Regions from separate parts of the Exiguobacterium sp. s128 genome, predicted to be linked through region 1. Evidence: riboswitches for the same ligand, from Rfam matches in the RefSeq annotation. Region 1 holds a riboswitch; each other region holds the start of a gene.

Region 1 (11,625 bases):
GGTCTGCCGACAGGTCAGAAATCGTATTCTCATCGTTAAGACAACGAAAGAGGCTGACTCAAAAATGAGGGTGTCTCTCGATTAAAAGGAATGAAGGGAGGTGGCTTGTGTCTCGCGTGAAAGAATGATTCTTTGTTGATCACGCACGCAACTGACCGGCCTCTTCTTCCACACGCCGGAGTAATCCTTGAACGATTTTTTCCGTCTCCCGTTCGCCTCCAAGCGACAGCAGACTTCGTCCAACAAAATTAGCCCCTTCGTTTTTCCCGGTATAAATCAGCTGACAACTTGTTTCGTCAAGCCGCTTTAACGTAAACGTCATCTCGAGCTTAAAAATCTTAGCGAGGGTAAAGCCAATCGTATTTTGCTTGAAGTCCGGTTGATTTGTATAGGCAAGATCCGTCACGATGTATGTCTCGAGGCGGTTCCCCTGCATATACGTTTGCCGGTACGTCGAACCGACGACACCCGGTTTCCGCTCAATCACCTCGTGCTGGACGACACCCGGAATCAGGCGTTGCAACCGATCGTGATCAAAGATATGCCAGGCTTCCTCGATCGGAACGTCGAGGATTTTTTCTTCGTGCCACGTCACCATCCCAACACCTCCTTTTATTAAAAAATACCCTGATGTGTGTAGTTCTAACTTCAGACTACGTCACATACAGGGTATTTGGCTCATTTCAATCGGTGAATGGTTCTTATTTTACAGTTTGACGCTCTAACGCATGCCCAAGGAACTTCGCGAGTTCCAACATGCCGAACTTACCGGCAGCCGCTTCCGCATCCGAGTTGTAGTTCGTATTCGTATTGACGTCATACGTATAAATCGTTCCGTCTGCATCCTTGATGAACTCGATCCCGGCGACCGCGATTTGGTTCGCTTGCAGGAATGCTTCATACTTTTGAATGATCGGATCATTAAATCCGTCGACGACTTTAAACTTCATCGGAGTTTGCGGTGCTTCTTCCCCGACCGGGCAGAACAAGTCATCGATCACACACGCATCCGCCGGGCACAGTTCAAAGCCTTCTGATGTATCGACTTGGACGGCGTAAACGAATTTTCCGCCGACGAATTCACAACGCGTGATATACGGTTCCGGCGCTTGAATATATTCTTGAATCAGCGTGATGCCATCGACCGGCTCATCAAAGGTCGGACCATCGAGATACGTCTCGAGCGCTTCAATCGAATGGAACAGCTGGACGCCGAGTCCTTTTCCGGCACGGTTGTGTTTCGTGATAAACGAGGACACACCAATATTTTTTGCCGCTTCAACGATTTGATCGCGACCGACGGCAGCCGTTGTTTTCGGGACCCGGATACCGGCTTTTCGAAGCGCCGTATACTGATTGATTTTACTGACTTCCAGACGTAGGGCACGCGTTCCGTTGAAGACGGTCCGGTCATGTTCTTCAAGCCAAGCGAGCACTCCTTCCGTCAATTCCGGTGCGTAACGGTGGCCACGCGTGTGCGACGACGCACTCATTCGGCTGTAGAAAACGCCTTCCGGCGGGACTTCATCAAGCGGGACTTGCCCTTCGTCGAGATGCCACTGTTCATACGGCAACTCCAGTTCCTCGAGTCGTTTAATCAGATGATCCGTCCATTCCTGATTTTCGTGTAAGATATGAATTTTTGTCATTTGGTTTGACCTACCTTTCGTTTTTCCTCGACAAGCGGCATGACGTCGCGTGCGAAGCGTTCCATTTCTTCAAGTTGCGGTGAAAATTGTAACAACAACAATGTGACACCGACTTCTTCAAAGGCGAGAATCCGCTCGGCAATCTGTTCCGGTGTCCCGATTAAATCCGGACGGAGTCCGCGGTTTGAGACCGAATAATCATTCCGTTTTACCTGTTGCTCGAGTTGCGATTTACTGACAAAGTCGTCGTAGCCGACGTAACCGGCACTGTCTTCTTTGACGTCCGTGATCCGTTGCCATTCTTGAACCGCTTCTTCTTCTGTATCCCGGCAGATGATGTAGGCAGCAAGGCCAAAACTTTCAAGCGGTGGTTGCCCTGTTGCATGTCGACGCGTTTTCATATCCTCAATCTTGACGGTCACTTCCTCAACCGTTCCCCCATGCATAACATAGGCATCACACTGTTCGACGATGGTTTGTTTTCCGGCTTCGCTTTCTCCACCGGCATACAGCTTGATGCCCGGTCGTTGAACCGGCTTCGGATGCAGTTGTGTCTGCTCGAGCGTATAGTAGTTGCCATCGAAGCTATATGGTGAGGCGTCTGCCCATAACCCTTTCATGATCGTGACGAATTCTTTGGTCCGAGCGTACCGTTCATCATGGGCCGTAAAAATGCCGTTGTATTGCCGGGCCTCTTCTTCCCACCAGGCCGAGACGACGTTTAGCGTAAATCGTCCGTTGCTGAGTTGATCGATGTTCGCTGCCATCTTCGCCGTCGTCGCCGGATTATGGAACCCCGGGCGGACGGCCGTCATGATTTCCAGTCGTTCCGTCGTTGCGGCAATCGCCGCTGCCGTCGTCCAGGCTTCTAAGCTTGGTGCTTCAAGTCCTTTAATATCATTTAAATTCAACTCCGCAATCAGCGTCGTCGAAAAACCGATTCGTTCAGCCGTTTGTGCGACCTGTTTCGCATAATCGAATGTCGCCGGCATCTGTTCGTCCTCGACATTCCGTAACCATCCTCCAAAAATCGGCAACCAAAATCCATACTCCATCCGCTATGTCCCCCTCATTAAAAAAGTCGCTCTTCTCGAAAATCGAAAAGAGCGACGGATTGATCGTGTCTGCTCTTATCTGTAAAGGAAAAGATTCCTTTAGGAAGTAGCACCTTCCGCTGCTTGCGGGGTTGCTGAAGTGTCTTCGGGCCATTCCCTCGACTTCTCTTGATAAGAATTATTGGAATTATCGTACACTTTTTAGCAGAGTAAAGCAACCATTAAACCCTGTTTTCCAATCGGAATTAAAAACAGCGATAAAAAAGGACGAGAGCTGGGCTCTCATCCTCGTTGTCTTAATATGGGGCAACAAACGTTGATTCCTCGATGGGTGCTACCTCGCCGCGGATCCGATCATAAAACTTCGCAAGCGTGACGCTGAAATAAGGTCCAACCCAGAGGAAGGCAATTCCGATGGTGATCAAGCCGAGCAGGAACCAACCAATGAATGAGAGGACGAGCATAAAGGCTTCCATCTTATGGCCATCCATCATTTGGCGTGAACGGGTGATCGCATCCAAAATTCCAATCGACGGCTCGTCGCGTAGGATGTAGAACGTCAACAGATACGAAAACGACTTGATGATTCCGGGAACGATTAACAGTAAGAACCACAATCCAAGAAGAATACCTTGAACAATTGAAAGACCAACTGCTTTCAAGAAAATTTTATACGGTTCGAATAAATCAACGATTTTTGCGTCTTCTTTACGGGAGACAGACATTGCGAGCCATGCCCAACCGATCGCAAGCGGTAGGAGAAGTATGCTTAGCACAAATCCAATCAAATCGATGAACTGAAAGTCTTCGTTAGGATCAGAAGAAAAGGCAGTTGGAATCATTTGAATGATAAGAAACAGTAAAAACATAAGTGCCATGAAGACCCAACGTCCACTGAGTGCCTCACGTGCGGATAATTTTAATTCTTTTATCATGGAGATCCTCCTCAAAATAAGTTCTACTCCTATTTACGGCTAATCGCACAAGGAGTTTCAGTTATTTTCAGGATTTCCCTGTTTTTAACTGATTCAGGCGGGCTTTCTCAAGCTGACGCTGACAGGCCGTATAAAGTGAACGGCGACCGTCCAGTCGTTCCATCGCAAACGGAATATTATATTTTTTCGCTTGCGCAATGACATGTGCTGACGCAGCATGGGAGACACGACTCGTGATAACGACGATGGCATCGGTCTTTTTAGCCAGGCTGGCGATTTTCTTAGCCGACTGGGCGTCTCCCGCAAGATGAATCAATTCGATTCCTGTCTCGGCGAAAAAGGTCCGGTAGACGGGCGCCTGTTGTTCATTCCCGACGATGACGAGACGCATTCCTTCAAAAGATGCAAAATCAAGTGGCTTCTTATCGATGAAGTCGATTGGTTGTCCCGGTAAAGAAGTCGTGACGAGTGGCGCAATCGATTGTTGCTTTTTTTCACGGATCTGACGGACTTGTCGTGCTTTTTTGATGTTTGGTTTTCGTTTCATTTGTTTGGCGTAACGACCGGTAGATTTCTTTGATTCTGGTGTCACGATCACTTCGGTGGTTGAACCTGCTCGTTTCGTATCCTGTGACGAGCTCAACGGCTGGACGATCGGTTCTTCATATTGAAAGGCATACTTCCAAACAATCGTCAGCGTTTCCGGATGACCTTTCCACATGACAAGATCGACGAGTTGTCCTTCCTTCAATTGAAAGAATCGCATGTCTTCCACCGGTGTTGCGTAATAAAACGGTTTCCCCGTCTCATCCTTCAACGGTCCTTCGACTGTCGACTCGATGATACCGTGATTCTTGACGATACATTTCTCGAAGACAATTCGTTCCTCAAGCGTCTTCATTTGATCGGTTGCGATGACGGCGAGCACTTCCAGTGACGTCCGGCGGTGATCTTGATGGCTGATTTGTACACGGACTTCCATCCCATGCTCAAGATTCCACTGACGGATCTCTTTTTCGGAGATATGACTGTTCGGCCATTCCCGTAACGAGCCTCCTTTCAGCTCACGGACAAACGTGTACGTGTATCGTTGCTCGAAGGTCGGTTCCGCTACTTCCCGCTTCTGACTGAGTAATGGTGCCGGTTCATCCTTTACCGGTTCGACAAGTCCGGATTGATTCTTGCGTGGTGTGTAATAACGCGATAGTTGGATCCATTCGTCGATTCCCCGGATTTCCTCGAGCAGCAACTCCCAGTCTTCTGCCGTTTCAACAATCTGTAATTTACTTGCGACCAAATCTTTCGCTCGCTCCATGATCTGTTGCATCATTTTCAACAACCCCTTTGCTTTTTTTCAACTATAGCAAGTGAGTTTAGCCAAGGTTGGTCTAAAAATGACCCGGTATTTTTTTGTTTAAGGTTCACGTTTAATTTCGATTGACGGATCACCCAGGCGGTATTTTTCGACGGCAACAATCAAAATCGTGATGATGACAAGTAAGAACCAGGAGGAGAGTTTACCGAAGTCGACCAGTTCCCAGCCTTCCTCCTGATTCGGATAAACCCATCCCTTAAAAAACGTCACGATGTTTTCTGCCAGCCAGATGAACCAGGCAATCAAACCGAACGACAGGACAAGCGGCATCCGGTAGACGGTCTCATTCAGGCGGTAATAGACCCAGGATTTTAAGAAGACCAGTGCAACCAGTCCCATCAACATCCAGCGGAAATCAAGTAACCAGTGATGGGTAAAAAAATTCAAGTAGACTAAGAGACCTATCACTAAGGCGAGTGCAGGACGTGGAAACGCGGTGACACGGAGATCAAACCGGCGGAAAGCTTGGCAGATGTAGCTCGCGACACTGGCATACATGAAGCCGGCATAGAGCGGAACACCCATAACTTTGCTCCACGCTTCTTCCGGATAACTCCAGGAACCGACCTGGACCTTGAACAATTCAAGACCTAAACCAATCGCATGGAAGATTAAGATCAGTTTAAACTCTTCTTTTGTTTCATACCGTGTCACGAGCAAAACAATTTGCACGATGAGACACCAGAGCAGCAACAAATCATAACGGGCAATCGGTTCAGACGGCAGATAACGGGATGTTGCAAGCGCAAAGAAAATCGCGACCGGGAAGACACAACAGATGGCTTCAAGATATGTAAAACGGATGAAATGCCGAATTTTCTGCAAGACGACGCCCCCTTTTCCTTAGTATACGGATACGACATCCCCATTCCCTCCATCTAAAGATGGAAAATATCGGATTCGCTTCGATTTTGTTCACAAACATGATACAGTTAATGAATCAATTTTAATCTAGAAGTGAGGTGTTATCCGTAAATGATGCAGACCCTTCAAACGTCTTGGCTGTTACGTTCCGTCTTAAAATGGGCATTGTTCTTATTTGGTCTTTTTCTACTTGCCGTCGGTTCATCGATGATGATCACGGCACAACTTGGCGTCTCGACGTGGGACGTTCTTCACCTTGGTCTCCAAAATAAAACACCGTTTTCCGTCGGGACGATCATCCTCCTTGTCGGCTTGTTGTTGGTATTCGTCAAGTATTTGCTCGACCGGATCACCCCGCAGGTCGGCACGCTCGTCAATGCGATTTTCGTCGGGGTGTTCATGAACTTAGTCCTCGGTTCCGGTCTCTTACCCTCCTTTTCATCCGTTTGGCAAAATACGCTTTGGCTGATCACTGGTATCTTCATCATTGGAATCGGTGCGGGGCTTTATGTCGCTGTCGGGTATGGCGCCGGACCCCGTGACGGACTGACCTTGACGCTTGCTGAGCGATTTGGAACGTCGATCCGGATGATGCGGACGTTCATGGAAATCACTGCCTGCGGAATCGGTTGGTTACTCGGTGGACCGGTCTTCTTCGGGACGATTTTATCCATTTTCTTGATCGGTCCGTTTCTGCAGTTTTGGTTAGGTCATTTCCGGCGGATGATTGCCGCGATTGATGCCGGGACGACTCCTCGGAAACAACAAAAAATCAGTTAAGTCGGTTGACTCGGATACCCTTTCACTTGAAACGGTATCTTTTTTGCGTCGATCAAGCATATTCGTTGCAACAGTGAAACAGACGCGTTATATTCGTTTACATATCAATCTTTGATACGTCAAGGATTTTTCGAACGAAGGGAAGGATGTGATGAACTTGAGTATTTCCTGTACTGAAAAAGGACGGCTGATTTATGCACTCGTCTCCGTCAATAAGACGATTGCTCAAAAATTCGATCTCTGTACGGACGGCTTTAGCCAAACCCGGATGGACTTATTAGCCCAACTCGAGGTCGACACGACGATTAGTCAAAAAGAGTTACAGCAACGGGTCAACGTCGATAATGCAGCTGTGACACGACACTTAAAGCATCTTGAAACGAACGGCATGATTGAACGTGTCCGTTCCGCAACAGATAACCGCGTCATTCTCGTTTCGTTGACGCCAGAAGGCGCAACCCGGATCACCCGGTTACGTGAGCAAAAAGATGACTTCCTCGAGCAGTTGCTTGAAGGATTCACGGCAGACGAACAACACCAGCTTACACAGATGATGCAACGGATTGAAACGAATGCCCTCACTTTACCTAAAACAACCGTTAATTAAAAAGGAGACTTTCAAATGACTACACAAACTACGACTGATTTCATGGAAATCGTTAAAGGACGCCGCTCAATCCGTAACTACGACACAAACGTCAAGATTTCAAAAGAAGAGATGACACAAATCCTTGAAGAAGCGACACTTGCTCCATCTTCTGTCAACATGCAGCCATGGCGTTTCCTCGTCATCGACAGTGCTGAAGGTAAAGCGACACTCGCTCCACTTGCGAAATTCAACCAGGTCCAAGTCGAGACGTCGTCTGCCGTCATCGCTGTCTTCGGTGATATGAATGCGGTCGACCAACTTGAAAACATTTATGATACAGCCGTCGCACAAGGACTCATGCCGCAAGATGTCCGCGACCGTCAAGTACCTGCGATTCAAGGCATGTATGAAAGTGTACCAGCCAGCGCACTGAGAGACAGCATCTTAATCGACTCAGGTCTCGTCTCGATGCAATTGATGCTCGTTGCCCGGGCACACGGTTATGATACGAACCCAATCGGCGGCTACGAGAAAGAGCAAATCGCAGAAGCATTCGGCATGGATAAAGACCGTTACGTACCGGTCATGCTTTTATCAATCGGGAAAGCCGTCGACGCAGGATACCCATCAGTCCGTCTGCCGATCAACGACATCACAGACTGGAAATAAGTACGACGTAACTCAAAAAAAATAGAGATCAGATAAAAGGGAGATTATTACTATGACAACTCAAACAACTACAGACTTTATGGAAATCGTTAAAGGACGCCGCTCAATCCGTAACTACGACACAAACGTCAAGATTTCAAAAGAAGAGATGACACACATCCTTGAAGAAGCGACACTTGCTCCATCTTCTGTCAACATGCAGCCATGGCGCTTCCTCGTCATCGACAGCGCAGAAGGTAAAGCGACACTCGCTCCACTTGCGAAGTTCAACCAGGTCCAAGTCGAGACGTCATCTGCTGTCATCGCCGTCTTCGGTGACATGAATGCCGTCGACAGCATCGATACCATCTACGATATGGCAGTTGAAAAAGGCTTAATGCCACAAGATGTCCGCGATCGCCAAGTACCGGCTATCAAAGGCTTCTACAGCCCGGAAGATACGGATACACTTCGTGACAGCATCCTGATCGATTCAGGTCTTGTCTCGATGCAATTGATGCTCGTCGCGCGTGCGCACGGCTATGACACAAATCCGATCGGCGGCTACGAAAAAGATCAAATCGCTGAAGCCTTCGGTATGGATAAAGACCGTTACCTTCCTGTCATGCTCCTTTCCATCGGAAAAGCAGTTGACGCTGGTTACCCATCGGTTCGTCTGCCGATCAACGACATCACAGACTGGAAATAATCGTTTTCGAACTCCGGATTCCTCAACAGGAATCCGTTTTTTTGTATACTGACGAAAAGGAGCTGGTCAAATGATGTATGATGTGACGATTATCGGTGCCGGCGTCGCTGGCATCTTTTTGGCACATGAACTGATGGAACAGGGTCAGACGGTCCTGTTGATTGATGCCGGAAAACGACTTGAACAACGGACCAAGCAAGAAGCCTATCTTGGTTTTGGCGGTCTCGGGAAATCGGAAGGGAAATACAACTATTCTGCTGGATTTGGAGGCGAACTTGCCGAAAAGCTTGGACCGAAGACAACGCTCCGCTTGATGCAACAAGTCGATGCACTCTTGTGTCGCTACGGGGCAAATGAAGTTGAATTGTACTCCACGTCCAATCCCGTTCTAGCTGATCGGGCAAAAGTGGCCGGTCTTGAGACGATCGAAACGACGGTCCGGCATTTAGGAAGCGCACTATCGGAACGGATTTTAAGACGGCTCGAAGCCGCAATTCACCAACACGTCACCTTTCGTTTTGAGACGGTTGTTGCGACAATCGAACAACAAGCGGACGGATTTTTGCTCACGACTGAACACGAAACATTTTCGAGTCAACGCGTCGTCTTCGCGACCGGACGCTCCGGTACTGCGTGGATGCAGGAGCAACTTCAGGCATTAGGTCTGGCTCAAAGCAAAACCCGTCTCGACCTCGGCATCCGGATCGAGATGGAAGAAACGGCATTCCGAACGTTGTTACAGGATACGTTCGAAACAAAACTGGCTTATGCGTCAGCAGCAGGGACCGCCGTTACATACTGCATGAATCCGAAAGGACGGATCATCCGAAAACATCAGGAAGGTCTGATCATGCCGGACGGGCAAAACTTCCGCGAACAGGATTCCGGTACGACCAACTTGAACTTTACACTGTTTTTACCCCGCTATTTTGCGACACTCGAAGAAGCGAATCATTATGCCGCTTCCGTCATTGGAAAAATCAATCAAGGGACGGACCGGATTGTCGTGCAACGACTCGGGGATTTGCGGACCGGTCGTTCGACGCAGTCAGGTGCTCTCACCGAAAACAAAGTGCGCCCGACACTTGCAGCGACAGCGGGTAATCTGATCGAGGAAGTCCCGGGCACAGACATCACGGTCTTGTTGGAGTTCCTGAAACGACTTGAGCAGTTGCTTGAGACGCCTCTCTCAAACGACACACTGCTGTATGGAATGGACGGAAAATTTTATGCTCCGATGCTGTCGACGTCCGTTACCTTTGAGACGGACATCCCGGGACTGTATGCAATCGGCGATTGTTCCGGTGTGACGCACTCGCTGTCGCAAGCCGCTGCGAGCGGACTCCACCTCGGACAACACCTGACACAAAAACAGCCGTCCTAAGAGATAAGTTCTCTTGAGACGGCTGGTTGAACGTGTAGGGTACTTTATTTTTTAAACGCTTCATACACCTTCAACTGTTTACCTTTGACTTTCGTCGTCTTCATCGCCCGCAGGACGAGCGGGCCTTTTCCGTTCAGAATTTCCACGTACGTGACGGTATCCTGAATCGTGATGATTCCGATGTCTTGAGCGGTCATGCCTTCGATTTTCGCAATCGTTCCGACAAAATCAACGGCACGCAGTTTCTTTTTCTTCCCGCCGTTAAAATACAGCTTCATGATATCCGCATTAAGCTGCTCTGTTTTTGACGCCCGGACATCTGCCGTCGTGATTTTTTCTTCAAAGGCATCTGCCGTCCGAATCAATTCCCGTTCAGTCGGTGCCTGGCGTTTTTCAATCGCCTCACCCCGGTATTGTTCGACTTCACGCAGACGACGCATGTCCGACTCTGTCACTAAACTGATGGCTTTTCCGAGTGCACCGGCACGCCCTGTCCGACCTGTCCGGTGAACATAACTTTCTTTTTCGACCGGCATATCGTATTGGATGACATGGGTGATGTTTTCGATATCAATCCCCCGTGCTGCGACATCCGTCGCGACGAGATAACGGAATTCACCTGCTCGGAACGCTTTCATGACGGCAAGACGCTCATCCTGTTCCATACCACCATGAATTTTTTCGACCGGATACTCCATCGCGGTTAATCCTTGTGCGACAAAATCGACATGTTCTTTTGTCCGGCAGAAAATCATGCAACGGTCTGGATTTTCAACGACCGTGACATCTTTCAGGATGGCGAACTTCGTTTTGTCGGTCACAGAAATATAACTGTGTTCGATTTCTGCGATTTCGGTTGCCTTCGTCATGATTTCGACTTCCTTTGGTGCCTGCATGTAGCGGTCACTTAACTGATGAATATCTTGCGGGAACGTCGCTGAGAACAACATCGTCGTCCGTTGCTTCGGTAATTGCTTCAAAATCGTATCGACTTGATCGAGGAAGCCCATATTAAGCATCTCGTCCGCTTCATCAAGGACGAGGTATTTGACCTTCTCAAGCGATAATGTCCCCCGCTCTAAATGATCGAGGACACGACCTGGTGTACCGACGACGATGTGCGTCTTTTGTTTGAGTTCCGCGACTTGACCTCGGAATGGCTGTTTACCGAAGACAGCCGTCGCCTTGATGCGTTTATAACGTCCGATGTTCATGACGTCTTCCGTGACTTGCAGCGCAAGTTCGCGGGTTGGTGTCAAAATCAACGCTTGTGGTTTATTTTCTTCCCACTCGATCAGTTCACAAAGCGGAATCCCGAACGATGCCGTTTTCCCGCTACCGGTCCGTGATTTGACGATGATATCTTTTTCGGATAAGGCGACCGGGATGACCGCTTGCTGGACATCGGTCGGTGTATGGTAACCGAGCTGTTCGATTGCTTCTAGGATGGGTGCACTGAGTTGAAAATCGGTGAATGGTTTTTTAGACATAAGAATACCTCATTTATTTTTATAGTTTAATTTGAAATGTAGAATGATGTGTCAGGCATTAGACGTGACCTCTCATTATGCGCTACTTTCGACAGGACGTCAAAAGAGCTTCCCGTCAACTGACGGGAAGCTCGACTTGCTTATTTT
Region 2 (9,432 bases), on a different contig from region 1:
GGTTTATCCGAAGTCTTCCGGGCCAGGAACGCCGTGTCATGTCCCGCGACCCCGAGCTCAACCGCGAACCCTTCTGCCGTCAGGCGTTCCGCATGATGGCGCGAGGCAAAATATTCCTCGTTCCCAATCTCGGGTGTCGCATGAATCCGGTGACTCGTCTCGAGATACGACTCGCGTTTTTGTTCAATATCCTGCTCAATCGTTTGAATCAAGTTTTCCCGTCTTGTCTGAACCGTCATTTGGGTCACGCTCCTTTGGATGTTTAATTATTCGCCAATGTCACTGAGTGGGACGAACGTCGGAATCGTGCTTCCTTTGTACTCTTTTTTGATGAAGGCCGCGACATCATCCTGTTGGTAAAGTGAAGCAATTTTCTTCAACGTCTTTTTGTCTTTGTCTTCCGTTCGTGTCGCGATGATGTTGATATAGGGTTTCGCTGTTGCATTTTCATGGAGAATCGAGTCTTTGATCGGATTAAAGCCGGCATCCACGGCGATCCCGTTATTGATGATTGATGCCGATACATCCGGCAGAACACGTGGCGTCTGCCCGGCGACGACTGGGACAATCTTCAGCTTTTTCGGATTCTCGACGATTTTGTCGACGGCTCCGTTTCCGTCAAAGTCGTCCGGTAGCTTGATCAAGCCGGCTTCCTGCAGCAACAGGAGTGCCCGTCCCATGTTCGTCGCCTCGTTCGGGACGGCAATCTTTCCACCGACCGGGATATCTTTGACGTCCTTGACTTTATCCGAATAGATCCCCATCGGTGCGATGACGGTCGTCGCAATCGGCGATAGCTTTAAGTTATGTTCTTTTTTAAAGGCATTGAAGTACGAAATCGTCTGGAACGAATTGGCATCGATTTCGCCTTCTGCGAGTGCCAGGTTCGGTTGCACATAATCGGAGAATTTGACGAGTTCAATCGTGATGCCCTCTTTTTTCGCTTTTTTCGCGACGTATTCCCAAACTTGCGTATCCGAGCTGCTGACGCCGAGCTTGACCGTATTTTGATCCTCTTCCCCGGACGCCGCACACCCTGCAAATAATACCATCGTTAATGCTGCACCAATCGCTAATCCTTTTTTCATCGTTCATCTCTCCCTTATCTTCTCTATGTTTTTTAGTGTCTGCGAATTTTTCGTGCCAACAGGTTGCCCATCGTCTGTAAACCTTGGACGAGGATGACGAGTATCCCGACCGTGATGAGCATGACGGTCGTATCAAACCGTTGGTAGCCGTAGGTGATCGCCAAGTCCCCGAGGCCTCCGCCGCCGATCGCACCGGCCATCGCCGACGCTCCGATCAAGCCGATCGTCGCAATCGTCAAGTTCAGGACCAATGAACTGAGTGCTTCCGGCAATAAGAAACGGAAAATCGTCTGCAACGGTGTCGCTCCCATTGCCTTTGCTGCCTCGAGGACCCCCGTGTCGACTTCAAGCAACGAACTTTCGATCAATCGGGCGATGTACGGCGCCGCATAAAAGACGAGTGGAACGATTGCCGCCTGTGTCCCGATCGATGAACCGACAATCAGACGGGTCAACGGGATGATCGCGACGAGTAAGATGATGAACGGCACCGACCGGAAGATATTGACGATACTGCTCAAGACGTTGAAGAACGGGACTTGTTCGAGCAACGCCCCTTTTCGTGTGACGACGAGCAAAATCCCAAGCGGTAAACCAATCAAGGTCGAAAAGAGTAATGACAGACCGACCATCGTCAAGGTCTGCAGGAAGGCGGTCCAAATATCCGTGTAGTTAACCAGCATCTGCGAGCACCTCCTCGACCGTGACTTGGGCTTCGTCGATGTATTGCAAGGCCCGGCTGATTTCTGCCGTTTCACCAATCAGTTCGACGAGCAGACTGCCAAACGGGATGTTTTGCAGTTCCGTGATACTCCCGTGCAGGATGTTAAGATCGATGTCAAACCGTTTTGCGACTTGTGACAACAGCGGTTGCCCGGTATGTGCTCCGAGAAAGTTGATCTTATAAATATGATGGTTGGCTTCACGTCGTTCGATCAACTGTTGAACGGACGCCGGAATTTCATCCTGCATGACGGACCGGACGAAGTTTTTCGCCGTCGCCGTCTGCGGGTTCGAGAAGACATCGAACACGGTACCCGACTCAATCAGCTTGCCGGCTTCGATGACGGCGACCCGGTCACAAATCTCCCGGATGACGCCCATCTCGTGTGTAATCAGTAAAATCGTGATGCCGTATTCCTCGTTGATCTGTTTCAGTAAACGCAGGATATGTTGTGTCGTCTGCGGATCAAGCGCCGATGTCGCTTCGTCACATAACAGAACCGACGGCTGGGTCGCGAGTGCCCGGGCGATTCCGACCCGTTGTTTCTGTCCACCCGACAACTGATCCGGATAATGATCGGCTTTATCGGCCAGGTCGACGAACGCGAGGAGTTCATGGACACGCCGATGGATTTCAGCCTTTTTGACACCTGTCAGGACAAGTGGTTTCGCGACGTTCGCAAAGACGGTATTCGAATCCAGCAAGTTGAAATGTTGAAAAATCATCCCGATCTGTTGCTTGGCTTCGCGGAGTTGTTTTGCCGAGAGGCTCGTCAATTCTTGCCCATCGACTGTCACGCTGCCGGATGTTGGACGTTCGAGAAGGTTGACACAGCGTAACAACGAACTTTTTCCGGCCCCACTAAATCCGATGACCCCGAAGATTTCACCTTTTTTAATTTCAAGATCGACACCGTCTAGTGCAGCGATTGACTGATCTTGTGTCTGATAGATTTTTTTTACATTTTTGAATGTAATCACCACGTTTCCCCCCTTAAAAATACAAAAAGGCCTCTTCTTAAGAAACAAGAAGAGACCTGGATCCGCACAAAGGCAGAATCCACTCGACTCATCTCTCAGACAACTGTCTGATGGAATTGGCACAGTGCTCATAATGAGTCTGTTGCCGAGGTTTCGTAGGGCCAGTCCCTCCACCTCTCTGGATAAGTGTTGCAGTATGAAATTCATATGTGTGTTGTTTCGAATCAAGCTTATGTCGTAAAACTAATTTTTACATTACAGGTATATCTTTTAAAGGTCAACCATATTTTCAAAAATAAACCATATGACCCATATCGATTGAGATCCTGGGTTGTGCGTCATCATAGAAGCGTTCCGGATAGCGGTCAAAGACGAATTGACAACTCTTTCGCGTCAGTGCTATTATCTTCACAATGATTAATCCGACAATTCCTATACGATATATCAAGAGTGGACGAGAGAACTGGCTCTAGGACTCCACGGCAACCTGCAATTCGCAAGGTGCTCCGACCAGCAAAGCAACCGCTTTGGATGATACATACGAGAAACTCGTTTGCCGTCCAAAGCCAAACGAGTTTTTTTATTTTTGAAATGGAGGACACCTTGATGAGTATGCTTTATCCTGTTTTACCAGGGGCTGATGCCTTTTTATTAGAACGTGGATCCGTCGGGATTCTGTTGTGTCATGGTTTTAACGCAACACCACAAAGTGTTCGTGCTGTAGGCGAACGCTTCGCAGAACATGGTTTCACCGTCCATGCACCTCGCTTAGCGGGTCACGGAACCGACCTCCGTGACTTTGCCGCTTCGACTGCTGAAGACTGGAAACAAAGTGTCCGCGAAGGATTTGACCTGTTAGCCAAACAGTGTCCATCCATCTTCATCGTCGGTCAATCGATGGGGGCGACGCTCGCCTTAGCACTCGCCACCGAAGGATTGCCGGTCGATGGCATCATCACGATCAACGCAGCCCTGTCCGTCCCAGCGTACGAAGCGTTATCGTTCGATGATTGTCCGGACCAACTGCCTGAAAGCGCCCCCGATATCAAACGTCCGGCTTTTGAAATCATTTATGATTTCGTCCCGACCACGTGTGCAGCAGAACTGTTACGCTTGATCCGGGACACGGTTCCCGACTTACCTACACTTCAAATTCCCACCCTTATTTTATATTCTGTGGAAGATCACGTCGTCCCATCCAGTTGCTCCGATTACCTGCACCGGACAATCAGCTCTGTCGACAAACGTACGTATTGTCTGCTCAATTCGTATCATGTCGCGACGCTCGATTACGATCAAGAGGCAATTGTGGAGGAGACGATCCGATTCGTCGAACAGTTCAGCCGGTTGACCGAGACGGGTTGAACGTTCAGCTAACAAAAAAACAAAGCTAACAGTCCTGTCAGCTTTGTTGCGCTATCCTTTTTAAGAAAGGATTAGTTTTGTTGTTGTTTTTTCCACTCTTGTAACGGTTGGGGTTTACCCGGCACTTGATGACAATGACGGCAACGTGGTTCATAAGACTCAGAAGCACCGACTAAGATGATCGGATCATGATAGTTTGCCGGTTGACCGTCAATCAGGCGTTGGGTCCGCGAAGCCGGATCACCACACGATAAACAAATCGCCTGCAATTTCGTCACGAACTCGGCGCGGGCGAGCAACTCTGGCATCTTCCCGAACGGTTCCGCCCGGAAATCCTGATCGAGCCCCGCACAAATGACGCGTTTGCCGTCTTGCGCAAGCGCCTCGATGACGGAGACGATCTCATCGTCAAAAAACTGAACCTCATCAATTGCAACAACTTGCGTCTCTTCTGCTACCGCCACGTACACGTCACGGCTCGTCGCCATCGGAATCGCGATGACAGAATTGCCACCATGCGACACGACATGTTCTTCGTGGTAGCGGTCATCAATCGCCGGTTTAAAGACCTGGACCGGTAACTTGCCGTACTGTGCCCGTCGGACACGACGGATCAACTCTTCTGATTTTCCGGAAAACATACTCCCGCAAATCACTTCGATCCAACCATATTGATTGATCACATGCATCATCGAAAACACCGTCCTCTAAATTAGTCACTTTAACGAGTATAGCCCGAATCTAAATTGAGAAAAAGAGTTGACTTCTCAAAATCAAAAACCTATTTCCGATTTCCCTCATTCTTCATCTTGTCATTTCAACTGGTATCTCTTTCCTGTACAATAAAAGAGAAGTTTCTTTGAAGGAAGGTGACTCCGATTCATCACATGCTACATGAAGTCCTCCATCAATATGGAGCGTTCGGACTCGCCGTTCTACTCGCTGGTGGTATCGTTGGTTTACCTGTTCCTGATGAGACGTTACTCGTCATGTCTGGTTTTTGGATGCATCGCGGTGATTTACCTCTGATCGGAACGATTCTCGCAGCCTATGCCGGGAGTTGTATCGGTATGACGATCAGCTATTTGTTAGGTCTGAAACTTGGTATGCCGTTGCTGCACCGGGTTGCCCCTAAATTACGAATTTCCGAAAAACATATCTTTCAAGCAGAGGCCGGATTTTTACGTTATGGAAAATCCGTTTTGATCATCGGCTATTACATACCCGGATTACGTCAGCTGTCTGCTTTTTTCGCCGGTGTCTCGAAGATGCCGTTTCAAGTTTTCGCGACCTATGCCTACACAGGCGCCTTGATCTGGATCAGTCTCTTTTTAGGAGCTGGTTATTTTCTGGGTCGTCACTTTTCTTTCGGTTTGCTGGTTGCACATTTTGCGAACAACCCGGATATGTTGCCGTACCTCGTTGGGGCTGCTGGAGCAATCGGTCTGTCCTTTGTGCTTAAAACCTATCTCGCTTACCGTGCTCAATTCAGCCTATACAAAAACAGCCTGCTCCAGTGATGGAGACAGGCTGTTTTTGTATACAGAAGTCGCAATTACTTGCGGCCGTATTTTTTGTTGAAGCGATCGACACGACCGTCTGCAGCGTTGAACTTTTGACGACCAGTGTAGAATGGGTGCGAGTCCGAAGACACATCCACGCGGATGAGTGGGTACTCGTTTCCATCTTCCCAAGTGATTGTCTCGTTCGAAGAACGTGTAGAACCAGTCAAGAATTTGTACTCAGTAGTTGAATCCATAAACACAACTTTGTTGTATTTTGGGTGAATTCCTTGTTTCATGGTTGTTTTCTCTCCTTCCGCCCTGGTTCATTTGCTGAGCCAGAGTAAGTTACCTTCCTATACTAAACGATTTTTTGACGACCCGCAATACCTATTTTCATGTCGTTGTGTCTGTTTTCGTCACACGCGGTTTGACAGGTGCGCGTCGGACCGGTTTCTTCTTTTCTTTGTTCAGTTCCACAAAAAATTCTTCATTGTTTTTTGTGTCACGAATCTTCCGTAAGAAGCTGTCAACAAACTCGTTTGATTCGTTCATCGTCCGACGAATCGTCCACAAGGCATCGAGTTGATCTTGCGGTAACAACAACTCTTCTTTCCGTGTTCCGGATTTCCGAATATCGATGGCCGGGAAAATCCGACGCTCGGATAGTTTCCGGTCTAGATGAAGTTCCATGTTACCGGTCCCTTTAAACTCTTCATAGATGACATCATCCATGCGTGAGCCCGTCTCGACGAGCGCGGTCGCAAGAATCGTCAAACTGCCACCATGCTCAATGTTACGCGCGGCACCGAAAAAGCGTTTTGGTTTATGGAAAGCAGCAGGATCGATCCCACCTGATAACGTCCGACCGCTTTGCGGGACGGTTAAGTTATAGGCGCGCGTCAAACGTGTGATGGAGTCCATTAAGATGACGACGTCCTTTTTATGTTCCACAAGACGCATCGCTCGTTCAAGTACGAGCTCTGAAATCCGAACGTGATTATCCGGTGTTTCGTCAAACGTCGAACTGACGACGTCTGCTCCCGGTACGGACCGTTCGATGTCCGTCACTTCTTCCGGTCTTTCATCAATTAAAAGAACAATCAGCTCGACGTCCGGATGATTGACTTGAATCGAATTGGCGATTTCCTTCAATAGAGATGTCTTACCTGCCTTAGGCGGCGCGACAATCAATCCCCGTTGTCCGAATCCAACCGGCGCAATCATATCCATGACACGAACGGACAGATGACGTGGTTCAGTTTCGAGTCGCATCAGACGATCCGGATAGATCGGTGTCAATGCCGGGAAAAATAACCGATTTCGTGCCGTATCCGGTGCTTCTCCATTAACGGCTTCCACACTTAAAAGACCTTGGAACCGCTCATTTTCTTTTGGCGGACGAACTTTTCCGGTCACGACGTCTCCATTACGGAGGTTAAAACGGCGAATTTGTGAGGCGGCAATGTAGATGTCTTCAGAGGATTGCGAATAGTTGATAGGACGAAGGAAGCCGAAGCCACCATCATTTTGCATCTGTGGGTTACCGGGGATGACTTCTAATACCCCTTCGAGGAAATAAAGACCTGTCGATTCCGCTTGCGCTTTCAGAATCTTGAACATCAATTCACGTTTACGGGCTTCTCGGTACTGTGGCACATTTTTTGCTTTTGCGATTTCATATAAGTCTTTTAATGTCAGGTTACTCAATTGAGCAAGTGTATAGGAACGTTCTGGTTTGTCGGTTTTTTCAGTTGGCATATGCATTCACCTATTCTTCATATAAATTCAGTTGCAAAGATCTCGCTGTTTATTTTACAAGTGTAGCTTAATAATTTCTTCGTGCATTAAAGGTATCACATTTGCACCTCTTTCGTCGTGATTTAAAGAATGGGAATTTCTTCTTTGTAATATTCGAGCATATTATTGCAGTTATGTTACAAAAACGTCATGTTTTGTAGCGGAACTGAAAAAACGTTTTCATGTCTCCGCATGCTAAGATAATCGTGCAGAGAAAAACTTACACAGTTGTAAGGCAAACTGCTTAAACAAACACTTAATGAGATTGATCATATAACCCGGTTTTCAAAACTACTTTAAAATGACATGGAGGATTTCACATATGAAACGTTTTCTAGCATCGGTCGCGGCAGCAGCATTAGTGGTTTCAGGATTTGCATCAGTGGGAACAGGTAAAGTTGAGGCAGCTTCGACAGTAACGAAAGTCAAGATCACAGATAGCGGATTACGCGTTCGTACAGCTCCTTCTACAAAAGCAAGCATCGTCGGTAAAGTAAACGCAGGCCAATCATTTACATACAAAGGTAAATCAGGCAGCTGGACAAAAATTTCATACGGCGGAAAAACACGTTATGTGTCTACGCAGTACACGAAAACATACAAAGCTTCTACTGCAACAGCTAAAAAATCAACGACTTCTTCATCAACACGTACACGCCTTCTAAGCGAAGCTGCTAAACATAAAGGAACTCCTTATGTTTGGGGCGGAACAACGACTCGTGGATTTGACTGCTCTGGCTTCACAAGCTATGTCTATAAAAAAGCAACAGGTAAAACATTACCACGTACGTCTTCTTCACAATACGCATCGTCTAAAAAAGTCAGTGTTTCTAGCGTACAACCAGGAGATCTTGTCTTCTTCTCACACGGTAACGGCATCCAGCACGTCGGAATGGCAACAAACAAAACAAGTATGGTCAACTCGGAAACGGGTGGCGTTAAATACTCAAGCTTCAAATCAGGTTACTGGGGTTCACGCCTTGTCGGCGCGGGTTCATACCTATAATTCAAATGACCAAGCGGTTGAGCATCGGCTCAATCGCTTTTTTTCTACACAAAAAGGAGGATTTGATCATGAATGTATTGATTACCGGAGCTTCCGCCGGAATTGGGCGGGAACTGGCTTATCTCCACGCAAAACAAGGACACCACCTGTTACTTGTCGGACGAAACGTCGAACAGCTGTTTGAAACCAAACACTTCGTCGAACAACGCGGTGGTTCGGCAACAGTTTTTCCATATGACATTGGTCAAACACTTCACATCCAAGCCTTGTTACGTGCTACCGAACACCTCCAAATCGATATCTTGATCAACAATGCAGGATTTGGGCTTTACGGTGAATTTCTCGAAACGGATCTCTCGCGTGAATTGAACATGATCGATGTTAATATTCGTGCGCTGACGTATCTCACTAAAATGTTCGCCCAGCGGATGACAATACAAGGTGGAGGTCGCATCATTCAGATTGCTTCAACGTCCTCTTTTCATGGTGGTCCTTTGATGACTGTCTATTATGCGACAAAAGCCTACGTGCTCAGTTTTTCAGAGGCACTCGCCGAAGAACTCGCACCATACAACATCCAAGTGACAGCGGTTTGTCCCGGTGCAACCCATACCGACTTCGCCGCGACGGCCGATCTTGCGACGTCTGGTCTGTTCAAACGACCGGGTATCATGGACGCACCGACCGTTGCTCAGCTGTCGTTCACCGGGTATATGCAAGGAAAAACGCTTGTCATACCCGGTCGCAGCAATGCGATGTATGTCTTCATGACACGCTTTTTCACACGTCGTAAACTCGTCCAGATGACACATCAGCTACAAGCTCCGACAGATCGCTAATAGAGTTTCTTGCAACGAACGGTTCTGGTATCCATTAATCAAACAGGGTTGACTCAAAAAGAGATCACTCGTCTTTTCACGCCCTTTCCTCAGGCGAGACACAAGCCAGTTTTCCTGCCTTCATTCAG
Region 3 (11,625 bases), on a different contig from region 1:
TTGGGACAGAACCACTCGACCGGGAACGTCACTTGCTCGCGATGATGAAAAAAATCTTCTTGCTGACAGCAGGAACGGCCGTTCAGAAGTACCAAGATAAACTTCAGGGCGAACAGGAAATCCTTGCGAACACAGCCGACATCATGAGTGCCATCTATGCGCTTGAGTCTGCCATCGTCCGGACGGAAAAAGCGATTGTCACAAAAGGCGTCGAGAAGAGCGAATTGAAAATCCGTTATACGGAAGTGTTTGCGCAACAAGCGTTCGAAGGTGTCGAACGGGACGCAAAAGAAACGTTGTACGCGGCAGCGAGCGGCGACGAGTTGCGGATGTTGTTATCGGCATTGAAGAAGTTCAGCCGTTACCAGCCAATCAACTCGATCGGAACAAAACGTCTGATTGCGAAACGTTTGATCGAAGCGAATAAATATACGGTCTAAGTCAGGTTTACCGATTCGCCTTTACAGGGAAAATCTCTGTAAGGGCGAATTTTCGTTCATTGAAGGAGGGAGCACGAATGCGACACGAGTTAACGGAACTTCAGTTTGCGGTGGACTATTATAAATCATTGGAACGGCTGTCGGATGAAGAATGGCAGCTCCCACTTGCGATTGATCAGTGGACGGTTCAGGAATGTGTCAGTCATCTGTTTTTATGGGACCGGTATTATTTCGATCATGCCGTATCAAAATTGCCGAATGATCCGTTGACGCTCATCGAGACTGATTACGATGAATTTAATCGTCTCGCGGTCGAGTATGCGCACCATATCGATGCACTCGCGTTGCTGAAAAAAGCGATTGCTGTCCGGCTAGAGCTGGTTTCCTCCCTTGATCGTCTGACGGATGAGCAGTACGACCGGCGATACGAGGATCGTTTTCAACCGCGGGCATTCGTAGAGTCCTTCATCGCGCACGACCATCACCATCAAGAACAAATCGATGCTGCGCTGGCCCGCTTGAAACGGAGATGAGACATCTGCTAGTCTAAGGATAGAGGTGATAGAAAATGGTAACGATGTATGGGTATCCAAAATGTAGTACGTGTGTCAAAGCAAAAAAGGCACTTGAGGCAAATGGCGTCGAGGTCGATTACAAACACATCGTCGAGGAGACACCAAGTGCCGAGACGATTCGAGAGCTCCATCAAAAGAGCGGCGAACCGTTGAAGAAGTTTTTCAACACGAGTGGTCAGTCGTATCGTTCGCAAGGCATCAAGGACCGCCTGCCGAATCTGTCGGAACAGGAGCAATATGAACTGCTCGCAAGTGACGGCATGTTACTCAAACGTCCGATCGTGACGGACGGACAAGACGTGACGATTGGGTTCAAAGAAGAACTCTATCACGGAAAATGGTATTAAGAAGGCTGGTTCATTTGGTATACTAAATGCGTTAGTCCACTATAGATCACAGGGGGAATCGCAAATGAGTCAAGTCAAAGACAATCTACGTTATTCGGAAGAGCATGAATGGGTCGAAGTAACAGGAAATAAGGCACGAATCGGGATTACGGATTTCGCGCAACATGAACTTGGCGACATCGTGTTCGTCGAACTACCAGAAGTCGGTGATACGATTTCGGCAAACGAACCATTTGGTTCAGTTGAATCGGTCAAAACGGTATCCGAATTGTATGCACCGATTTCAGGGAAAGTCGTTGCGATCAACGAATCACTGTCTGATTCCCCGGAACTCGTCAACGAGTCACCATTCGAAGGGGCATGGATGGTCGATATCGAGATTGCAGATGAAGCGCAAGTCGAAGCATTGATGGATGCAGCTGCTTATAAATCGATGATCAACGAGTAATACTTAACGAAAAGAGGACAAGGAAACGATTTCGTTTCCTCGTCGTCTTTTTTTCTGTATACTGGCACAAGACAAGAAATACGAAAGGAGAACGTGATCGATGAAGGAAGTCACAGCAGCACCAGAAAACGGTTTGTTGTATGTCTATGCACCGATGTGTGGGACGTGTGCCATTGCAAGTCGGATGCTTGAGATCGTCGAAGCAACAAAAGATGGGGAATGGATTGAACAAGCGAACGGAAATTTCATTCCGGATTTTCTAGAACAGGCACAGGTCATGAGTGTTCCGGCTTTATTAAAAATCGAAGGAAATCAAGTCGTATCAAGGCTTTATGCGTTCCAGTCGGTTCAAAACGTCTTTGCATTTTGTGCGGAATAACAAGAGGAATCAAAAAAAAGATTTCTCTTTACGCTAAATTGTCGGAATATTTACAATAATCCGTTGACAATCATAAATTATGAATGGTATATTCATATCAACTTCTAGAAATGCTTTTATAGGAAGTCTGGCAGAGATGTAACTCGACTGTTTCTTTTCATTTCAAAACCGTTCAAAAAAATCCAGGATTGTTTGTTTGTCTCCCCTTAAGTCGTCCCCCAAAGACGAAGCGGCACAAGAAGACGATCCTTGGATTGGAACAGGTAATCTGGATGTGAGGACAGCTTGGCTTATGTATCGAAAAGGCGCCGTCCTCTGATGCGACGAACGAAGAAGTTCGTATCAGAGCTGGGTTTTCCTTCGTGGCATTTCTAACCACATTATTCGTGTTGCCGGTTTACCGGCAGCGCCTTTTTTTTGTTTTCGAAAGATTTTCAAGCAGTCGCCTTGCCAAGCAGAATGCTCCCTGCTACAATTCGATTAAGGTAAATTACTTTAATTCATATCCGATTAGTCGGAATTAAAAAAGAGATACGGAGGACGAACAGGCATGACAGTACGTTTTATGGATGTATTTACAGAGTGGGCGTCAACATACGACGACACAGTGACGGGGCACGATCCGGAGTACAAAGAAGTCTTTCGTCGTTATGAAGAAATATTAGATACAGTGGCAACAAAAGCGATCTCACCGGTCGTCGAATTCGGGGCGGGAACAGGGAACCTGACCCAGCGATTGCTCGAGCGGCACCAAAACGTTTTGGCGGTGGAACCGAGCCCGGAGATGCGGGAAATCCTCATCAATAAGATTCCAACGTTACCTGTGCAGGATGGACACTTCCTGTCCTTTACGGCAGATCATGCGAAAAGTTTTGTTTCGACCTATGCGTTTCATCATCTGACGGATGAGGAAAAGGGAGAAGCCGTTGATTTGATGGCGGAAATTTTGCCGCACGACGGAAAAATCGTCTATGCCGACACGATGTTCGTATCGGAAGAAGCACGTTTGCAGACGATCGCAGAAGCAAAAGCACAAGGGTTCAACGGTTTGGCAGAAGACTTGGAACGGGAGTTTTATCCACTGATTCCAGTCATGGAAGATATTTTTGCGTCACGTGGATTCGACGTGACATTCACACAATACAATCACTTCGTCTGGCTCGTAGAAGCCGAGAAAATGGGGGAATAAATCATGACACTCAAAAAAATGAACGTAGAAAGTTTTAACTTGGACCATACGAAAGTCAAAGCACCATATATCCGCGTCGCCGGTTATAAAGACGGTAAGGTCGATCAAGTCGTCAAATACGACATCCGCTTCACACAACCAAACGTCGAGCAAATGCCGATGCGTGCGATGCATACGCTTGAACACTTACTCGCGGAAAACATCCGTAACTATTCAGACGATGTCATCGATGTTTCGCCAATGGGATGCCAAACAGGTTTCTACATGGCGATGATGAACTTCGATTCGGTCGAAAAAATGAGTGAACTCGTCGAGAAGACACTTCAAGACGTCTTAGAAGCAGAAGAAATTCCAGCGCAAAACGAAGTCCAATGTGGATTCGCAAGCGCCCACGACCTTAAAGGAGCGAAGCACTATGCCGAGAAAATGCTTGCCGGTCGTGATGAATGGGACATCGTCTTCGGATGATCGCGAAGTCAGTCCGGGACCTCGTCGGAAATACGCCGCTTTACGAGATTACTTCATTCGATTTGCCTGCTGGTACGCGGATTTTGGCGAAGCTCGAATGGATGAACCCTGGGGGCAGCGTCAAAGACCGCCTGGGCATTCAACTCGTTGATGCGGCGATCGAACAGGGACACGTGACACGAGGCGGAACGATCATCGAACCGACTGCCGGCAACACCGGCATCGGTTTGGCGCTCGCCGCTAAAAAATATGACTTACAAGTCATTTGTGTCGTTCCTGAAAAATTCAGTCAGGAGAAACAGACGTTGATGCGGGCACTCGGCGCGACTGTCGTCAACACACCGACTGAACTCGATATGCAAGGCGCGATTGATAAAGCAAAAGAACTGGGACAAACGATTCCAAACAGTTATGTCCCGCTTCAATTCGAAAACGAAGAAAATCCGGTCACGTATCAGCGGACACTTGGTCCTGAGCTGATGGCGGAACTCGATCATATCGATTGGTTCGTCGCCGGATGCGGGTCAGGTGGAACGTTTGCCGGAACAGCGGCATTCTTAAAAGAACGTCTCGGGACAAAAGGTGCCATCGTCGAACCGGAAGGCTCGGTCCTCAACGGAGGACCGGCCGGACCGCATAAGACGGAAGGTATCGGGACGGCCAAATGGCCAAGTCTTGTATCCCGCGACTTAGTAGATGAAATTCATACGATTTCTGATCACGATGCCTTCACAAAAGTCCATGAACTGGCGGCTCGTGAAGGGTTGCTCGTCGGCAGTTCAGCCGGCGCGGCACTCGCAGCAGCGCTTGATATTGCAAATCGTTTTCCCGGCAGTACCATCGTCACCGTCTTCGCAGACAGTGCCGAACGGTATTTAAGCCAACAAATCTTTGAAAAGGTGGACGAGACACATGCGTAAAAAGACAGCATTGATTCATGGGGGAACAGGTGTCGATCGAGCAACAGGTGCCGTTACACCTCCGATTTATCAAACAAGTACGTATAAACAAGAGAAGATCGGTCAGTTAAAAGAAGGCTATGAGTATTCACGGACAGCGAACCCGACACGGACAAGCATCGAACGATTGATTGCGGATCTTGAAGGCGGCGTACGTGGTTTTGCGTTTGGATCAGGAATGGCAGCGATTCATGCTGTTTTCAACCTGCTTGAGTCAGGCGATCATATCGTCATGACCGATGACGTCTACGGTGGAACGTTCCGCTTGATGCAACGTGTCTTACCGAAGTTCAACATTCATGTGACATTCGTCGACACGACGGATCTTGCCGCGACGGAAGCTGCGGTTCAAGACAACACGAAAATGCTGTACGTCGAAACACCGACGAACCCGTTGTTGAAAGTCACGGACATTACAGCTGTCGCGGACATTGCGAAACGCAATAACTTGAAACTCGTCGTCGACAACACGTTTGCGACACCTTACTTGCAACAACCACTTGCACTCGGCGCAGACATCGTCTTGCACAGTGCAACAAAATACATCGGCGGTCACTCAGACGTCGTCGCTGGACTCGTCGTCGTCAACAGCGATGCACTTGGTGAAGATCTTCACTTCATTCAAAACTCGACTGGCGGCATCCTTGGACCACAAGACAGCTTCTTGCTTGTCCGTGGTTTACGGACGCTTGGTATCCGGATGGATGCGATCGAAGAAACGTCACATGATCTCGTTCAGTTCTTACAGGACCAACATGTCGTCTCAAACATCTTCTACCCGGGACTCGCGTCACATCCGGGTCACGCGACACAACAAAAACAGGCGACTGGTTTTGGCGGCATGATCAGCTTTGATGTCGGATCAGCGGAAAACGCGGAGAAACTCGTCGAAGCGACACACTTCTTTACGCTTGCCGAGAGTCTCGGCGCAGTCGAAAGTTTGATTTCCGTTCCGGCACGGATGACACATGCCTCGATTCCAGCAGAACGTCGCGCTGAGCTCGGCATCACGGACGGACTCGTCCGGATTTCGGTCGGACTGGAAGATGCAGAGGACTTAAAAGAAGATTTAGCACGTGCTTTCAGTCTGTTAAAACCAGTTTCAGAAAAAACTGTTTGACAAGCAAAATAAGCCCTGCTAATATTCAGATTATATTAAAAATAACTAAATACCGATAACTCTTATCGAGAGTGGTGGAGGGACTGGCCCGATGAAACCCGGCAACCGCGGAATTTATTCCGAAGTGGTGCTAATTCCAGCAGACGAATGTCTGCAAGATGAGAGCAAATGGTTTTGTGTACTGAAAAAGTGCGCGCGTTTGCTCTAAAACGTGCGCACTTTTTTTACGTTTAGGAGGGACAGTATTGATTCGCTTACAGGATGTAGGAAAGATTTATCGCTCGAAGCGCGGATCGGTTGAAGCCGTCGTCAATGTCGACTTAACAATCGAGCGCGGTGAAATTTTTGGAATAATCGGTTATTCGGGAGCAGGGAAGTCCACCTTGATCCGATTGCTGAATATGTTAGAAACTCCGACGAGTGGCTCGATTCAAATCGACGGAGTCGAAATGACGACGTTACGTCCAAAAGAATTACGCGGCGTCCGCAAAAACGTCTCGATGGTCTTCCAGCACTTTAACCTGCTGTGGTCGCGGACGGTTGAAGAAAACATCATGTTCCCACTCGAACTCGGTGGTTATCCGAAAGCACGCCGTAAAGAACGGGTCGCCGAGCTGATTCAACTTGTTGGACTCGACGGACGAGAAGGCGCTTACCCGTCGCAACTATCGGGTGGTCAAAAACAACGGGTCGGGATTGCCCGGGCACTGGCTTCTAACCCGGACGTCTTATTATGTGACGAAGCGACAAGTGCGCTTGATCCGAAAACGACGGATTCGATCTTAGAGTTGCTCGTCGATATCAACAAAAAACTGAAACTGACGATTGTCTTGATCACGCACGAGATGCACGTCATTCAAAAAATCTGTAACCGGGTCGCCGTCATGGAAGCCGGGAAAATCGTCGAACAAGGACCGGTCGCCGAAGTGTTCCGTCATCCAAAACAGGCGATGACAAAAGAGTTCGTCAAACAGTTGACGTCTTCAGCAGAAAACGAATTGACGTTTACGAAATTGCGGGAACGGTATCCGACCGGGAAAATCGTTCAGTTGACGTTTGTCGGTTCGACTGCTGAGAGCCCGATTCTTGCCGAAGTCATGAAAGATTCGACCTTATTATTTAATATCATTGGCGGGAACGTCGGACAAACGCAGGACGGGGCACTCGGGACGCTGTTCATTCAGTTGATCGGGGCAGAACAGGAAACACAAGCGGTCATCGCCAAACTTCAAGCGAGTGACGTTGAAGTGGAGGTCGATCATCGATGAGCAAGTGGTTTGAAAATGTAGATTGGTTAGTAATGGGGCAACAAACGGTGAATACGTTGTATATGACAGGTGTCGCCGGAATCGTGACGTTTGTCGCCGGACTGTTGATCGGTTTGCTGTTGTATGCGACCAACGAGGAACTCTTGTTTAAGAATCGGACGTTTTACGGGATTCTCAGTTTCTTCGTCAATATCTTCCGGTCGATTCCGTTCATCATTTTGATCATCCTATTGTTCCCGGTGACAAAACTCGTGACCGGTTCAATTATCGGATCAACCGCAGCGATCCCGGCTTTGATTATCGGGGCTGCGCCGTTTTACGGACGGATGGTCGAACTTGCCTTGCGTGAAGTCGATAAAGGAGTCATTGAGGCAGCCGAATCGATGGGGGCAACAAAACTCCAAATCATTTATAAGGTACTCATTCCAGAAGCATTACCTGCGATCGTCTCTGGTATCACAGTGACACTCGTCGCCCTCGTCGGTTACACAGCAATGGCCGGAGTAGTGGGTGGTGGGGGACTCGGTAACTTGGCCTTCATCGATGGGTTCCAACGTACTCAAAACGACATCATTGTCGTTGCGACATTATTGATTCTCGTCATCGTCTTCATCATTCAGATCATTGGCGACGTACTTGTTAAAAAAATCGACAAACGATAAAAAAACTTAACTATAACTGGAGGAATCATTCATGAAACTTTGGAAAAAATTTGTCGGGACAGCCTCTGTCTCCGTTTTAGCAATCAGCCTTGCAGCATGTGGTGAGGGATCATCGTCAGGCGATGAAAAAACACTCGTCATCGGCGCTTCAAGTGTCCCGCATGCTGAAATCTTAGAGCATGTCAAAAAAGAGTATGAAGCAAAAGGCTACAAGTTAGAAATCAAAAAATTCAACGACTATGTGTTACCAAACAAAACGTTAGCTGAAAAAGAACTCGATGCGAACTATTTCCAGCACGAACCATACTTGAAATCACAGATGGCTGAAAACAAAGCGTATAAATTTGCGAGCGCAGGCGGGATTCATATCGAGCCAATCGGCGTCTACTCTAAAAAATATAAAAAATTGAGTGACTTGCCAAACGGCGCACAAATCTTAATGAGTTCATCTGTTGCGGACCATGGTCGAATCTTGACATTGCTCCAAAACGAAGGACTCATCAAACTAGCAGACGGGAAAACATCAGACGCAGAAGTCAAAGATGTTGTTGAAAACCCTAAAAAACTGAAGTTCAAAGCAGATATCGAAGCAGCACTTCTCCCGCAAGCTTACAAAAACAATGAAGGGGATGCAGTCCTCATCAACACGAACTATGCGATTGACAACGGACTCAATCCATTAAAAGATGCGATTGCTTTAGAGGGACAAGATTCACCATACGTCAACTTGATCGTGACACGTGAAGGGGACGAGAACGAAAAGAAAGTCCAAGATTTAGTCGACATCTTGCATGAAAAAGAAACACAAGACTGGATCACGAAAGAATACAAAGGGGCAGTCGTCCCAGTCAGTAAATAATCTGCTCGATTAATGCATTCTTCCTATATAATGGAAGGATGCATTATTTTTTTGTGGAAGGGGGATTTTTATGCAACGTTTGAAACAGCTTCATCCCTTGACGGTCGGGGTGTTGCTCGGGACATTTTTCGCCCGGCTCGGGACATTCATCACGATGCCGTTTTTTGCGATTTATTTATCCGTCGTCTTGAAGTTCAGTCCAGTTGATGTCGGTTGGATTCTCAGTATTTCAGCCATCGCGAGTCTCGTCATGAGTTTTGTCGGGGGAACGTTATCCGACCGGTATGGACGGCGGACGATGATGCTGAGCGGAACATTTGGTTTCGTCCTCGTCTTTATCGGACTGGCGCAAGTCGAGACGTTTTGGGCATTTTTCATCTTAAGTGCGTTAAACGGGATTTTCCGGTCGATTTTTGAACCATCTGCTCGCGCCTTGATCAGCGATACGACGGATGAAGAAAACCGGTTGTTTGTCTTTAACATTCGTTATACGTGCATCAACATCGCGGCGGCGATCGGACCGGGAATTGCCTTGCTGCTCAGTGCAGGAAATACGGCGGTTACTTTCTATATAACAGCAGCTGTTTATCTCGGATATGGACTCGCCATCTTCATTTTGTTTAAGCGGCATCCAATCACGGAGAGTCATGGTGGGAAAAAAGTATCATTTGGAGCGACGATTCGTCTTTTGAAAACCGATGTGGCGTTTACGTTTGCGTTAGCAGGGATTATCTTCGGTGTCTTCGGTTACAGCCAGTTTAACTCGACGTTACCACAATTTTTGACGACAACGACGTTATTATCCGGTGGGACGAGTTTGTTTGCTTTGTTGATCACGATCAATGCGATCACGGTGCTTGTCGTTCAGTACCCGATCATGAAGTTTGGTGTCAAAACGTCACCGCTTGTTTCGATCACGGTCGGAATTGCGACCGTCGCCGTTGGATTATTCGTCATGGGAACCGCCGGAACGGTTTGGTTGATGATTGGCGCGATGTTTATCTTCACGTGCGGAGAGGTGATGATGTTTACGATGACCGACATTTTGACGGACAGCTTTGCGAAACCGGAATTACGGGGAAGTTACTTCGGCGCGATGGGGTTGACGTCGATCGGTCAATCGGTCGGACCGGTCGTCGGCGGACAATTATTACTTTATTTTGGAGCAGAACGTCCCCTGCCGATTTTTGGCGTCTTAGCCCTCTTGACAGTTCTCGGAATACCACTGCTCCTACTGTCACAGCGGGTTCATCGTCAATTGAAACCGGAAGAAGAGAAAGAAGTCGTCTCACTTTGAAGTCATTCTCACTGAAGGGCTCCATTTTGAGAAAAAACCATGAGCGATGACGCTTGAATAATGTGGTATGATTCATTAAGATTAGAATGATACTAAATTAGTAACTCTCGTGAACTGAATCGTCAGACACGAAATGAATAGATGGAGGGATTCTATATGAAGGCTTCACACTTAAAGATTGAAGATCTACACGTTGCAATCGACGGCAAAGAAATCTTGAAAGGCGTCAACTTAGAAATCAAAGGCGGCGAAATCCACGCGGTCATGGGACCAAACGGGACTGGTAAATCAACACTCGCTTCTGCACTAATGGGTCACCCGACTTACGAAGTAACATCTGGATCCGTCACACTTGACGGCGAAGACGTTTTAGAGATGGAAGTAAACGAACGTGCGCAAGCTGGTATGTTCCTCGCGATGCAGTACCCAAGCGAAATCAGTGGCGTTACGAACTCAGACTTCTTGCGTTCAGCGATCAACTCACGCCGCGAAGAAGGCGATGAAATCTCACTCATGAAATTCATCCGTCAACTCGACGTACAAATGGGTCTTCTTGAAATGCCGGGCGAAATGGCACACCGTTACCTCAACGAAGGATTCTCAGGCGGAGAGAAGAAACGGAATGAAATCCTCCAAATGACGATGTTGAAACCATCCATCGCCATCCTTGATGAAATCGATTCAGGTCTTGATATCGATGCACTCAAAGTCGTCGCAAAAGGTGTCAACGAAATGCGTTCACCTGAATTCGGCTGCTTGATCATCACGCATTATCAACGCCTCTTGAACTATATCGAGCCAGACTTCATCCACATCATGATGGGCGGAAAAATCGTCATGTCGGGTGGGAAAGAACTCGCACACCGTTTAGAAGCAGAAGGTTATGACTGGGTTAAAAAAGAACTCGGCATCGAAGAAGTCGAAATCGAAACAAAAGCGTAACACGAGGGAGGAAGCATGATGACTGTAGAACTGAATCTTGCAGTAAATCGCGAGGCAGTGGCAGAACGTGCGACTCGCTTAGGGGAACCCGCTTGGATGATCTCTAAGCGTCAAGACGCACTGGATCTTGCCCCAACGCTCGCATTGCCAAAAGTAGAAAAAATCAAAATCGGTGGCTGGAACTTCACAGAAGGAACAGCGGATCTTGAAACAGTAACGGGTCTGACACCGGATATAGAAACATTAATCGGTGAAAACCGTGACCATATGCTGATCACGCGTAACGGACAACTCGTTCACGCGCAAAACAGCGAAGCGACGAACGGTGTCATCTTCACGACGCTCGTTGACGCAATGAAACATCATCCAGAGCTCGTCGAGAAGTACTTCATGACAGAAGGCGTCAACGTCAACGAAGATCGTCTGGCAGCACTGAACGCAGCACTCATGAACGGCGGTACGTTCCTTTATGTACCAAAAGGCCTGAAGTTGACGGTTCCGATGCAAGCCATCTATACGCTGGAACAAGCAGGCGGTGCACTTTACCACCATGCGATCATCATTGCCGATCAAGACAGCGAATTGACGTATATCGAAAGTTTCGTGTCGTATGGCGAAGAAGCGCACAACGTCAACGTCGTTACGGAAGTGTTCGTCGAAGACAATGCGAAA

Evidence for each region. A riboswitch is a leader RNA that binds a small molecule or an ion and turns the genes downstream of it on or off. The one in region 1 is predicted to bind S-adenosylmethionine.
Region 2: another riboswitch for S-adenosylmethionine. It lies ahead of KNQ13_RS11865 (methionine ABC transporter ATP-binding protein); the one in region 1 lies ahead of KNQ13_RS10040 (LLM class flavin-dependent oxidoreductase).
Region 3: another riboswitch for S-adenosylmethionine. It lies ahead of KNQ13_RS02405 (methionine ABC transporter ATP-binding protein); the one in region 1 lies ahead of KNQ13_RS10040 (LLM class flavin-dependent oxidoreductase).

Annotation. Positions count from the first base shown of each region.
Region 1 covers NZ_JACSMT010000023.1:28,279-39,903, reverse strand. Annotated here, with positions in the region: gene KNQ13_RS10055 (PhoX family protein) at 1-39, shown strand, start outside; gene KNQ13_RS10050 (SRPBCC family protein) at 140-598, opposite strand; gene KNQ13_RS10045 (ATP-grasp domain-containing protein) at 702-1,649, opposite strand; gene KNQ13_RS10040 (LLM class flavin-dependent oxidoreductase) at 1,646-2,704, opposite strand; SAM riboswitch class I at 2,777-2,882, opposite strand; gene KNQ13_RS10035 (DUF975 family protein) at 3,001-3,639, opposite strand; gene KNQ13_RS10030 (DUF2325 domain-containing protein) at 3,707-4,969, opposite strand; gene KNQ13_RS10025 (DUF817 domain-containing protein) at 5,054-5,839, opposite strand; gene KNQ13_RS10020 (YczE/YyaS/YitT family protein) at 5,990-6,658, shown strand; gene KNQ13_RS10015 (MarR family winged helix-turn-helix transcriptional regulator) at 6,810-7,265, shown strand; gene KNQ13_RS10010 (nitroreductase family protein) at 7,281-7,916, shown strand; gene KNQ13_RS10005 (nitroreductase family protein) at 7,969-8,604, shown strand; gene KNQ13_RS10000 (NAD(P)/FAD-dependent oxidoreductase) at 8,678-9,988, shown strand; gene KNQ13_RS09995 (DEAD/DEAH box helicase) at 10,033-11,478, opposite strand; gene rlmN (dual-specificity RNA methyltransferase RlmN) at 11,619-11,625, opposite strand, start outside.
Region 2 covers NZ_JACSMT010000033.1:19,912-29,343, forward strand. Annotated here, with positions in the region: gene KNQ13_RS11850 (M20 family metallopeptidase) at 1-239, opposite strand, end outside; gene KNQ13_RS11855 (MetQ/NlpA family ABC transporter substrate-binding protein) at 267-1,088, opposite strand; gene KNQ13_RS11860 (methionine ABC transporter permease) at 1,121-1,771, opposite strand; gene KNQ13_RS11865 (methionine ABC transporter ATP-binding protein) at 1,761-2,792, opposite strand; SAM riboswitch class I at 2,878-2,981, opposite strand; SAM riboswitch class I at 3,231-3,333, shown strand; gene KNQ13_RS11870 (alpha/beta hydrolase) at 3,399-4,157, shown strand; gene KNQ13_RS11875 (thymidine kinase) at 4,229-4,849, opposite strand; gene KNQ13_RS11880 (DedA family protein) at 5,045-5,677, shown strand; gene KNQ13_RS11885 (type B 50S ribosomal protein L31) at 5,713-5,958, opposite strand; gene rho (transcription termination factor Rho) at 6,056-7,420, opposite strand; gene KNQ13_RS11895 (C40 family peptidase) at 7,782-8,465, shown strand; gene KNQ13_RS11900 (SDR family NAD(P)-dependent oxidoreductase) at 8,534-9,304, shown strand.
Region 3 covers NZ_JACSMT010000003.1:99,688-111,312, reverse strand. Annotated here, with positions in the region: gene KNQ13_RS02450 (acyl-CoA dehydrogenase family protein) at 1-440, shown strand, start outside; gene KNQ13_RS02445 (DinB family protein) at 518-973, shown strand; gene KNQ13_RS02440 (arsenate reductase family protein) at 1,009-1,362, shown strand; gene gcvH (glycine cleavage system protein GcvH) at 1,427-1,810, shown strand; gene KNQ13_RS02430 (thioredoxin family protein) at 1,911-2,189, shown strand; gene KNQ13_RS02425 (class I SAM-dependent methyltransferase) at 2,740-3,378, shown strand; gene KNQ13_RS02420 (S-ribosylhomocysteine lyase) at 3,382-3,846, shown strand; gene KNQ13_RS02415 (PLP-dependent cysteine synthase family protein) at 3,843-4,766, shown strand; gene KNQ13_RS02410 (bifunctional cystathionine gamma-lyase/homocysteine desulfhydrase) at 4,759-5,925, shown strand; SAM riboswitch class I at 5,985-6,090, shown strand; gene KNQ13_RS02405 (methionine ABC transporter ATP-binding protein) at 6,171-7,193, shown strand; gene KNQ13_RS02400 (methionine ABC transporter permease) at 7,190-7,855, shown strand; gene KNQ13_RS02395 (MetQ/NlpA family ABC transporter substrate-binding protein) at 7,887-8,714, shown strand; gene KNQ13_RS02390 (MDR family MFS transporter) at 8,785-10,011, shown strand; gene sufC (Fe-S cluster assembly ATPase SufC) at 10,168-10,953, shown strand; gene sufD (Fe-S cluster assembly protein SufD) at 10,972-11,625, shown strand, end outside.